2 regions of the Inquilinus sp. NPDC058860 genome follow, and region 1 is predicted to be linked to the other one. Evidence: riboswitches for the same ligand, from Rfam matches in the RefSeq annotation. Region 1 holds a riboswitch; the other holds the start of a gene.
What was found. A riboswitch is a leader RNA that binds a small molecule or an ion and turns the genes downstream of it on or off. The one in region 1 is predicted to bind S-adenosylmethionine.
Positions count from the first base shown of each region.

Region 2: linked by a shared signal. The riboswitch ahead of ACFW16_RS16905 (hypothetical protein) and the one ahead of metA (homoserine O-succinyltransferase) in region 1 are both predicted to bind S-adenosylmethionine.

Region 1 covers NZ_JBHYMS010000016.1:80,746-85,439, reverse strand. Annotated here, with positions in the region: gene ACFW16_RS13660 (cell wall hydrolase) at 1-371, shown strand, start outside; gene ACFW16_RS13655 (MFS transporter) at 531-1,823, shown strand; gene ACFW16_RS13650 (TAXI family TRAP transporter solute-binding subunit) at 1,835-2,899, shown strand; SAM-I-IV-variant riboswitch at 2,986-3,092, shown strand; gene metA (homoserine O-succinyltransferase) at 3,137-4,057, shown strand; gene ACFW16_RS13640 (glutathione S-transferase family protein) at 4,317-4,694, opposite strand, start outside.
Region 2 covers NZ_JBHYMS010000022.1:10,717-15,410, forward strand. Annotated here, with positions in the region: gene ACFW16_RS16895 (phosphotransferase family protein) at 103-861, opposite strand; gene coaA (type I pantothenate kinase) at 864-1,829, opposite strand; SAM-I-IV-variant riboswitch at 1,933-2,042, shown strand; gene ACFW16_RS16905 (hypothetical protein) at 2,087-2,362, shown strand; gene phaC (class I poly(R)-hydroxyalkanoic acid synthase) at 2,463-4,193, opposite strand; gene ACFW16_RS16915 (OmpA family protein) at 4,514-4,694, shown strand, end outside.

The DNA.
Region 1 (4,694 bases):
TGAACCGCATCGCCGTGGCCAACGACTTCGGCGATTCGCCCTGCGAGGTGCTGGCCGATCCGGGCCAGTTCGAACCGCTGTCGCGCCCGCGTTTCCGCGCCTTCGCCAAGGCGGTGCGGGGCGGCGCCATGCCGCAGTTCCCGCCGCCGCTGAGCGCCCAGGACGAGATCCTGCAGCGCACCGCGCGGCTCGTGGTCTGGCAGATGCTGGACGGCTATTTCGCCGACGACCCGACCGACGGCGGCCAGTACTTCCTGGCCCCGGCGGCGATGCGGGCGCTGGGCCGCGGCATGCCGGCCTGGACCAACCGTTTCCGCCGCAGCGCCTCGATCGGCGACCACGTCTTCTACCGGCCGAAGCGCGGCGGCTGAACCGCAGCCGTCGCGCCGTCCGCCCGAGGCTGCGAGGGGCTGGTCCGCCCGGCTGTCCGACCCACCTTATCTGCTGGCCGGGACCATCGGGCGGCTTGCCCTGAAATCGTCACGAATCTTCCCTGGCCCCGGCCTTTCGGCCGACCTAGAACGGACGTGATGGCTGCCACCGATTCCGCCTCTTCGCCGCCTTCCCTCGGCTCAGTCCTTCTGGCCGTGGCGCCGCTGCTGTTCAGCGCCGCCATCATGATCATGGGCAACGGGCTGTTCGGCACGCTGGTCGCGGTGCGGATGGATCTCGACGGCTTCGACGTCGGGACCATCGGTCTGGTGCTGGCCTTCTATTCCGGCGGCTTCGCCCTGGGCACGCTGATCTGCCCGCGGATCGTGCTGCTGGTCGGCCATATCCGCACCTTCGCCGCCTTCGCCGCGATCGCCTCGGCGACGGCGCTGGTTCACGCGCTGTGGGTCGACCCGGTGGTATGGGCGGTGCTGCGCCTGATCACCGGCATCAGCATGGCGGTGCTGTTCACGATCATCGAGAGCTGGCTGAACGCCCGGGCGGTGAACGCCGTGCGCGGCCGGGTGATGTCCTCCTACATGGCGGTGAACTACACCGCCTTCGGCCTGTCGCAGCCCTGGCTGACGGTGATGGACCCGGCCGGCTTCGCCCTGTTCTCGGTGGTGGCGATGCTGGTGTCGCTGTCGCTGGTGCCGCTGTCGCTGACCCCGGTCGAGACGCCGCCGGTGATCAAGGTCAAGCGCTTCGGCCTGCGCGCCCTGATCGCGATCTCGCCGCTCGGCGTCGCCGGCTGCTTCTCGGTCGGGCTGATCAGCGCCGCCTTCTCCGGCATGGGGCCGGTCTATGCCCGCACCATCGACCCGTCGCCGGACTGGATCGCCGGCTTCATGATGACGGCGATCTTCGCCGGCTTCCTGCTGCAATACCCGGTCGGCAAGCTGTCCGACCGCTTCGACCGGCGCCAGGTATTCCTCGGCATCACCATTTCGCTGGCGCTGATCAGCGCCGCCCTGGCGGTGTTCGGCGGGCTGTCGCCCACGCTGTTGCTGGTGCTGCTCGCGGCCTTCGGCGGGCTGTCCTACACCATCTATCCGCTCAGCCTCAGCCACGCCAACGACTTCATGACGCCGGAGCAGCTGGTGCCGGCCGCGGCCGGCCTGCTGTTGTGCTACGGCACCGGCGCGGTGTTCGGGCCGATCGTGGCGTCGCGGGTGATGCAACTGCTGGGCCCGTCCGGGCTGTTCGTCTGGACCGGCGCGGTCGCGGTGCTGCTGGCGCTGTTCACCGTCTTCCGCATGACCCGGCGGGCGGCGATGCCGAACGAGGAGCAGGGCAGCTTCGTCGCCGTGCCCACCACCACGCCGGTCGCGGCCGAGCTCGACCCGCGCGCGCCGGACGAGACGCCGCCGACCATGCGCGACGCCGCCTGAAGGGAACCGCCATGCTGACCCGCCGCCGCCTGCTGACCTCGGTGCTTCCCGCCGCCGGGATGGCCGCGGCGGGGATCGGCATAGCGGGATTGGGGGGAATGCGATCGGCGCGGGCGCAGGACCCGCTGTTCTTCCGCATCGGCACCGGCACCACCGGCGGCACCTATTTCCCGATCGGCGGCATCATCGCCGGCGCCATCTCCGGCCCCCCCGGCCTGCCCCCCTGCGGCAGCGCCGGCGGCAGCTGCGGCGTTTCCGGCCTGATCGCGGTGGCCCAGGCCAGCGCCGGGTCGATCGACAACATCAGGCGGATCAACGCCGGCGAGTTCGATTCCGGCTTGGCCCAGGCCGACGTCGCCTTCGCCGCCTATGCCGGCGAGGGGCCCTTCGCCGGCCAGCCGCCGGTGACCAGCCTGCGCGCCATCGCCCATCTCTTCTCCGAATTCGTCCATGTCGTGGTGCCCGCCGACAGCCCGGTGCAGTCGGTGGCCGACCTCAAGGGCAAGCGCGTCTCGGTCGGCGCCGAAGGCTCCGGCACGATCTATGACATCCGCCTGATCCTCGCCGCCTACGGCCTGAAGCAGACGGATGTGACCGAGATCTACGAGCGGCCGGAGCCGTCGGCCGACCTGCTGGCCGAAGGCGGGCTCGACGCCATGGTGATGACCGGCGGACCGCCGCTCGGGGTGATCGCCGACCTGGCGCGGCGGCGGCCGATCCGGCTGCTGCCGATCGCGGGGCCGGAGGCCGAGGCGCTGGTCGCCAAGGTGCCGTTCTTCGCCGAGGAGCCGATCCCCGCCGGCCTCTATGACGGCGTCGCCGCGGAGGTGCCGGGCCTGTCGGTCGGGGCGATCTGGCTGGTGGCGGAGCGGATCGCCGAGGCCACGGTCTACGAGATCGCCCGTGCCCTGTGGCAGAAATCGACCCTGGACCTGCTGGCGGCGGGCCATCCGCGCGGCAAGGAGATCGCGCTCGACGGCGCCACGCGCGGCCTCGGCGTGCCGCTGCACCCCGGCGCCGCCCGCTATTATGCCGAGCATGCGGTGCTGAGCCTGCCCGCCCGGGCGACGCCCTGAGAGACCTCCCTGAGCCGAAGCCCGGCGGACCGGACGTAGATCCACATTCATCCAGTTGAAATGTGCCGGCGGACCCCGTAGAACTTGACGCACATCAGGAGTTGGGCACTGCCCGACGCCAACCTGCTTCCCCGAGCAAGGTGGCGCTCCCGCGAGGGAGGATGTGGTCGAACCGACAACCAAGCGGGTCATTCCACAATCGGTCCTGCCCACGACGCGTGGAAACAGACCGAAGCTATGCCGATCAAGATTCCGAACGACCTGCCCGCCCGCTCCGTCCTCGAAGCGGAAGGGGTCATGGTGATGCTCGAGGCGCAGGCGGTGCGGCAGGATATCCGGCCGATGCGGATCGGCCTGCTGAACCTGATGCCGAACAAGGTCAAGACCGAGACCCAGTTCGCCCGGCTGCTCGGCGCCTCGCCGTTGCAGGTCGAGCTGACGCTGGTCAAGATGACCAACCACGTGCCGCGCAACACGCCCAGCGACCACATCCTGTCCTTCTACCGCGACTGGGAGGATGTCCGGACGGAGAAGTTCGACGGCTTCATCGTCACCGGCGCGCCGGTCGAGACGATGGCGTTCGAGCAGGTGACCTACTGGGACGAGCTGCGCCGGGTCTTCGACTGGACGCAGACCAACGTCCATGGCTGCTTCAACATCTGCTGGGGCGCCCAGGCCGCCGTGCATCATTTCCACGGCGTGCCCAAGCACGCGCTGCCCGCAAAGAAGTTCGGCGTGTACCGCCACCGCATCGTCGAGGCGGCCTCGCCCTATCTGCGCGGCTTCTCGGACGATTTCACCATCCCGGTGTCGCGCTGGACCGAGAACCGGCGCGAGGACATCCCGGCGGCCAGCGGCATGAAGGTGCTGATGGAGTCGGACGATGCCGGGTTGTGCCTGCTGGAAGATGCCAGCCGCCGGTCGCTGCACATGTTCAACCATGTCGAGTACGACACCGACACGCTCGGCGACGAGTATTTCCGCGACGTCGCTGCCGGCAAGGCGATCGCCCTGCCGCACGACTATTTCCCGGGGAACGACCCCGGCCGCAAGCCGCAGAACCGGTGGCGCAGCCACGCGCATCTGCTGTTCGGCAACTGGATCAACCAGCTGTACCAGACCACGCCGTACGAGATCGGCGACATCGGCCGCGGTTAGCCGGGGGTTGGAGCGGGGTGATCTTGGGCCGGATCGATCAGCCTATCGAACGAAGGAGCTGTTTTTTTGCCTCTCCCGTTTACGGGAGAGGTCGGAGACGCAAGCGGCTCCGGGTGAGGGGAGTTTGTCGAGGCCGGGACCAACCCTCACCCGGTCTCGCTGCGCGAGCCCGACCTCTCCCGCCAGGCGGGAGAGGCACCACATAGACGCTCGGCGTCATGTCTGACCGTGCCCGAATGCGCGGTCGTATCATCCCGCTCTAAAAGGTGAGCACCCAGGGCTCGGCCATCCCCGCCTCGACCCAGCGCCGCATCGCCGGCAGGCCCAGGATCTCGTCGGCATAGGCCCGGCAGACCGGGTCGAGCGGCACGCCGTAGCGGTCGAATCGCACCGCCACCGGGGCATACATGCAGTCGGCCGCGCCGAAGGCGCCGAACAGGAACGCGCCCTCGGTGCCGGCCGCCTCGCGGCACTGCCGCCAGATCGCGGTGACGCGGGCGATATCGGCTTCGGTCGCATCGCTGTGGGCCCCGCCGGGGTCGGGCGGATCCAGGTCCATCGGCAGCTCGTTGCGCAGACCGATGAAGCCGCTGTGCATCTCCGCCGAGATCGACCGCGCGAGTGCTCGGCGCGCCGG
Region 2 (4,694 bases), on a different contig from region 1:
CAAACCAGAATGACCCCCCAAACATGGGGGAATACGGGTGGAATGGCAAGGTCGACGCGGAATCAGACCGGATATGCCGGGTCCGCACAGCCGGATCCGGGGTCAGAACGGCGATCCGGACGCGGCCATCGCCATCAGTCTTTCGGCCTCGCCGGGCACGCCTTCGGCCAGGCGGGCGGCGGCGACGAAAGGCAGCCAGGCGAAGACCAGGTCCCGGCTCTCGCCCGCGGCTGCGATGTAGGTCTCGACATAGGCGACGGCCAGCTCCGGCGCCACCGGCCGGATCAGCACGTAGGAGCGGCAGACATCGGCCGCCGGATCGCCGGCGCAGGCGTCCAGCCAGTCGACCACCACCTCCTGCCCCGGCGGCCCCAGGATATTCCAGGGATGAAAGTCGCCGTGGCAGAGGCGGTCGCCCTCCGGCAGCTCGGCCAGGTCGTCCAGCAGCCGGCGCCGCAATGCTTCATCCGGGATCGGCGCCCGGCCGATATTGACCGCCAGCCTGGCTTTCATGCTGCCGAGATGCGTCCCCGGATGGCCATGGATCTCGATCTGAAGCCGGGCCATGCGCTCCAGGCAGGCCGAAACCCGGTCGGGCCGGCAGCGGATGGCATCGGCGAGGGACGGCCCCCCGGCCCGGGTCATGGCGATCCCCCAGCGGCCGTCGATCTGCCCGACGGCCCGGGCCGAGGGCGCGGGCAGCCCGAGCGCCTCGATCAGCGCCAGGATCGACGCCTCGCGGAACGCCGCCCGCTTCGGCGCGGTCGCCGTCGTCCGGTACAGCTTGACCACCAGGTCGCCGGCATCGAAGACCTCGGCCTCCTTGCCCGATCCGAGCAGCGGTCCGAGGGGCAGGTCCATGGCTACATCCGGCGCAGGGCGACGGCGTCGACCGAATGGTCGGCGGCCTTGTGCAGCACCAGCCGGGCGCGCTGCCGCGTCGGCAGGATGTTCTCGCGGAGGTTCACCCCGTTGATCCGGTCCCAGATCTCGCGGGCGACGCGGCGGGCTTCCGCCTCCGGCAAGTCGCGCTGGTGATGGAAATGGGAGGAGGGGTCCCGGAACGCGGTGCGCTGCAGCAGCAGGCGGCGCTCGACGAACCAGCGGGCGATGTCCTCCTCCTCGGCATCGACATAGACCGAGAAGTCGAAGAAATCGGAGGTGACGACCGAGGCCCCGGCCGGGGCCTGCAGCACGTTCAGCCCCTCGAAGATCAGGATGTCCGGCCGGCGGATCACCTGCTTCTCGCCGGGCAGGATGTCGTAGGCGAGGTGGGAATAGACCGGCGCCTCGACCTCCGGCCGGCCGGACTTCACCGCGGCCAGGAAGCCGATCATCCGGCGCAGGTCGTAGCTCTCGGGGAAGCCTTTGCGCCGCATCAGCCCGCGCTCCTCCAGCACCGATTTCGGCCACAGGAAGCCGTCGGTGGTCACCAGCTCGACCCGCGGATGGTCGGGCCAGCGCGACAGCAGCAGGCGCAGCAGCCGCGCGAAGGTGCTCTTGCCGACGGCGACGCTGCCGGCGACCCCGATGATGTAGGGCGGCGGCGGGCCGGGCCGGCCGAGGAAGGCGTCCTGCACCCCGTCGAGCCTGCGGGCGGCGGCGACGTGCAGGTTCAGCAGGCGCGACAGCGGCAGCAGGATGTCGGCGACATCGGCCTGCGACATCGGCTCGTTCAGCCCGCGCAGCTCGGCCAGCTCGGTCTCGGACAGCGCCATCGGCGTCGAGGCCCGGAGCGCCGCCCATTCCGCTCGGGTGAAGCGGTCATAGGCCTGGGGCCGGGCGGCGAACAGGTCGGGCACGGGCCGGGCAGGGGAGGGATCGGGCATCGCAGGCTCGCCGCTGGAGGACGGGTCAGGGTCCGACGATCCGTGGGTCCGAGGCAAGGCCTGCCATCCCTCTTGCGCTGCGCCTCGGCCCGCGCTACACCCGGCCTCGCATCCAGAGCTGGGCTGACGCCCACGCCAACCTGCCTCCCGGGCAAGGTGGTGGCCTCTCGCAAGAGGGGCGATGCGGCCGGACCGGCAACCAAACGGGTCGAACGCCGCGCGTCAGCCCTCCTCGCAACCGCGAAGGAGGGTTTTTCATGTCCGCATCCGCTTCCGCCGCGATCCCGCTCGCCGGCCCCGGCGACACGGTCGAGCGGCTCGACGAGCACCCCTGTCCCGGCCCGCGCGACCCGCACCGGCGCGAGATCCTCTACGCCGTGGTGCATCGCGGCGCCGGGCTGTGGACCCATCTCTACCGCGTCGTCCTCGCCGCCGCGTCCCGGCCGGAGATCCATCTCGACCGGGTGCTGGAGGGCGATCGCCTGGCCGATCTGCGCCAAGCCTATGGCCGAGTGGCTGACCTGGCGGCGTGAGATGCTGAGTAGGTTGGGTTCGCTGGGCGAACCCAACATCGTGCAGCCGGACCAGTGTCGGGTTCGCTGTCGCGAACCCAACCTACGTCGTGGCGTGCGTTCACGTCGCCCGCACGTAGCGCCCGGGCGCGTCCTCGATCGGGGTCAGCTCGCGGTCCCCAGGGTGCCGGGCCGGGACCTGGCCGCCGGCATGGCGGGAGATCCATTTCTGCCATTCCGGCCACCAGGAGCCTTCGACCTGCTTCGCTCCCTTGAGCCAGGAGTCGGGGCTCGCCGGGGTCCGGGTGTTGACCCAGTGGCAGTACTTCTTCGCCGCCGGCGGGTTGACCACTCCGGCGATGTGGCCCGAGGCGCTGAGGCAGAAGCGCACCGGGCCGCCGAACAGCTGGGTCGCGGCATAGGTCGAGGCCCAGGGCGCGATGTGGTCGTCGCGGGTCGATAGCATGAAGCTGGGCGTCCTGATCGTGGTCAGGTCGATCGGCACGCCGGCGAGCGCTATGCCGCCCGGCTGCGCCAGCCGGTTCTCCTGATACATGTTGCGCAGATAGAAGCTGTGCATCGCGGCCGGCATCCGGGTCGCGTCGCTGTTCCAGTACAGGAGGTCGAAGGGGAAGGGGTCCTTGCCCAGGAGGTAGTTGTTGACGACGAAGGACCAGATCAGGTCGTTGGCGCGCAGCAGGTTGAAGGTCGTCGCCATGGCCGAGCCTTCGAGATAGCCCTTGCCGGACATCTTCGCCTCGATCGTCCGCAACTGCTCCTCGTCGACGAAGATGCCGAGCTCGCCCGGATCGGTGAAGTCGGTCAGCGTGGTCAGATAGGTCGCGCTCTTGACCCGATCCTCTTCGCCCTTGGCCGTCATCCAGGCCAGAGTACAGGCCAGAAGCGTGCCGCCCAGGCAGTAGCCGACGACATTGACCTCGCGCTCGCCGGTCGCCTGCTCGATCGCGCCGATCGCCGCCAGCGACCCCTCCAGCATGTAGTCGGCGAAGCTCTTGCCGGCCAGGCGCCCGTCCGGATTGACCCAGGAGACCACGAAGACGGTGTGGCCCTGTTCCACCGCCCAGCGGATCAGGCTGTTCTGCGGCTTCAGGTCGAGGATGTAGAACTTGTTGATCCAGGGCGGGATGATCAGCAGCGGCCGCCGCGCCACCGTCTCGGTGGCCGGGTCGTACTGGATCAGCTGCATCAGCTCGGTCTCGAACACCACCTTGCCGGGGGTGACTGCGATGTTGCGGCCGATCTCGAAGGCGGTGCGGTCGGTCATGCTGACGGCCAGCCGGCCTTGGCCGCGCTCCAGGTCGGCCAGCATGTTCTCGAGGCCCTTGACCAGGTTCTCGCCGCGCGATTCCAGCGTGCTGCGCAGCACTTCGGGGTTGGTGGCGACGAAGTTGGATGGCGCCATCGCGTCGATGAACTGGCGGGTGTAGAAGTCGACCTTCTTCGCCGTCTTGGCATCCAGCCCCTCGACCTGGCGGACCGAGCCCTGCAGCCAGCGCGCGGTCAGCAGGTAGGACTGCTTGATGAAATCGAACACCGCGACCTCGCTCCAGGCCGGGTCCTTGAAGCGCTTGTCGCCCTTCTCCGCCGTCACCACCGGCTCCGCCTCCTGGCCCAAGAGACGCTGGGCGGTGCGGCTCCACAGCGTGGCATAGTCCTGCCACAGCGACATCTGGGCCTGCACCAGCCGGGTCGGGTCGGCCATCAGCCGCGAGGTCATGGCCAGGAAGGCCGAGCCGATGTTGAGCGGATCCAGCTCCGGCGCCTCGGCGCGGCCCTGCTTCTCCAGGAAGGCGGTGACCAGCCGGGCGCTGCGCTCGGCGATCTCGACCATGCGGCGCGCCAGCTCGGCCGGATCCGCCGGCGGCGGGGCCTCCGGCGCCGCGGTGCCGGGCTTCGTCTGGGCCTTGGGCTCGGCTTCGCCGGACTTCGTCCGGGCCTTGATCTCGGCTTCGCCGGACTTCGTCCGGCTGGGGGCCGCGCGGGCGCGTTCGGTCATGGCCAAGGATCCCTTGTCTGCGGCGGCATCGCCCGAGGCGCGGAATCGAGCGTAGAATGCCGCTTATCCGCCACTTTGCACGGCCATCCTCTTTCCAGTCCACCCTTTCAACGAAGTGTGCTAGGCACGTGCCCATGCGTCGCACCGGCTCTCTCATGATCGCTTCCGCCCGCCCCGGCCTTCCGGTCCGTGGCGCCGTTGTCACCCTCGCCCTCGGCCTCGCCCTCGCAGGCTGCGGCGGCCGCATCTTCGACGGCACGCCCTATGCGGGTGACGTCCCGGCCTCCGTGCCCAAGGTCGAGACCGCCGAGGTCACGCCGCTCGGGCCGGCCGAGG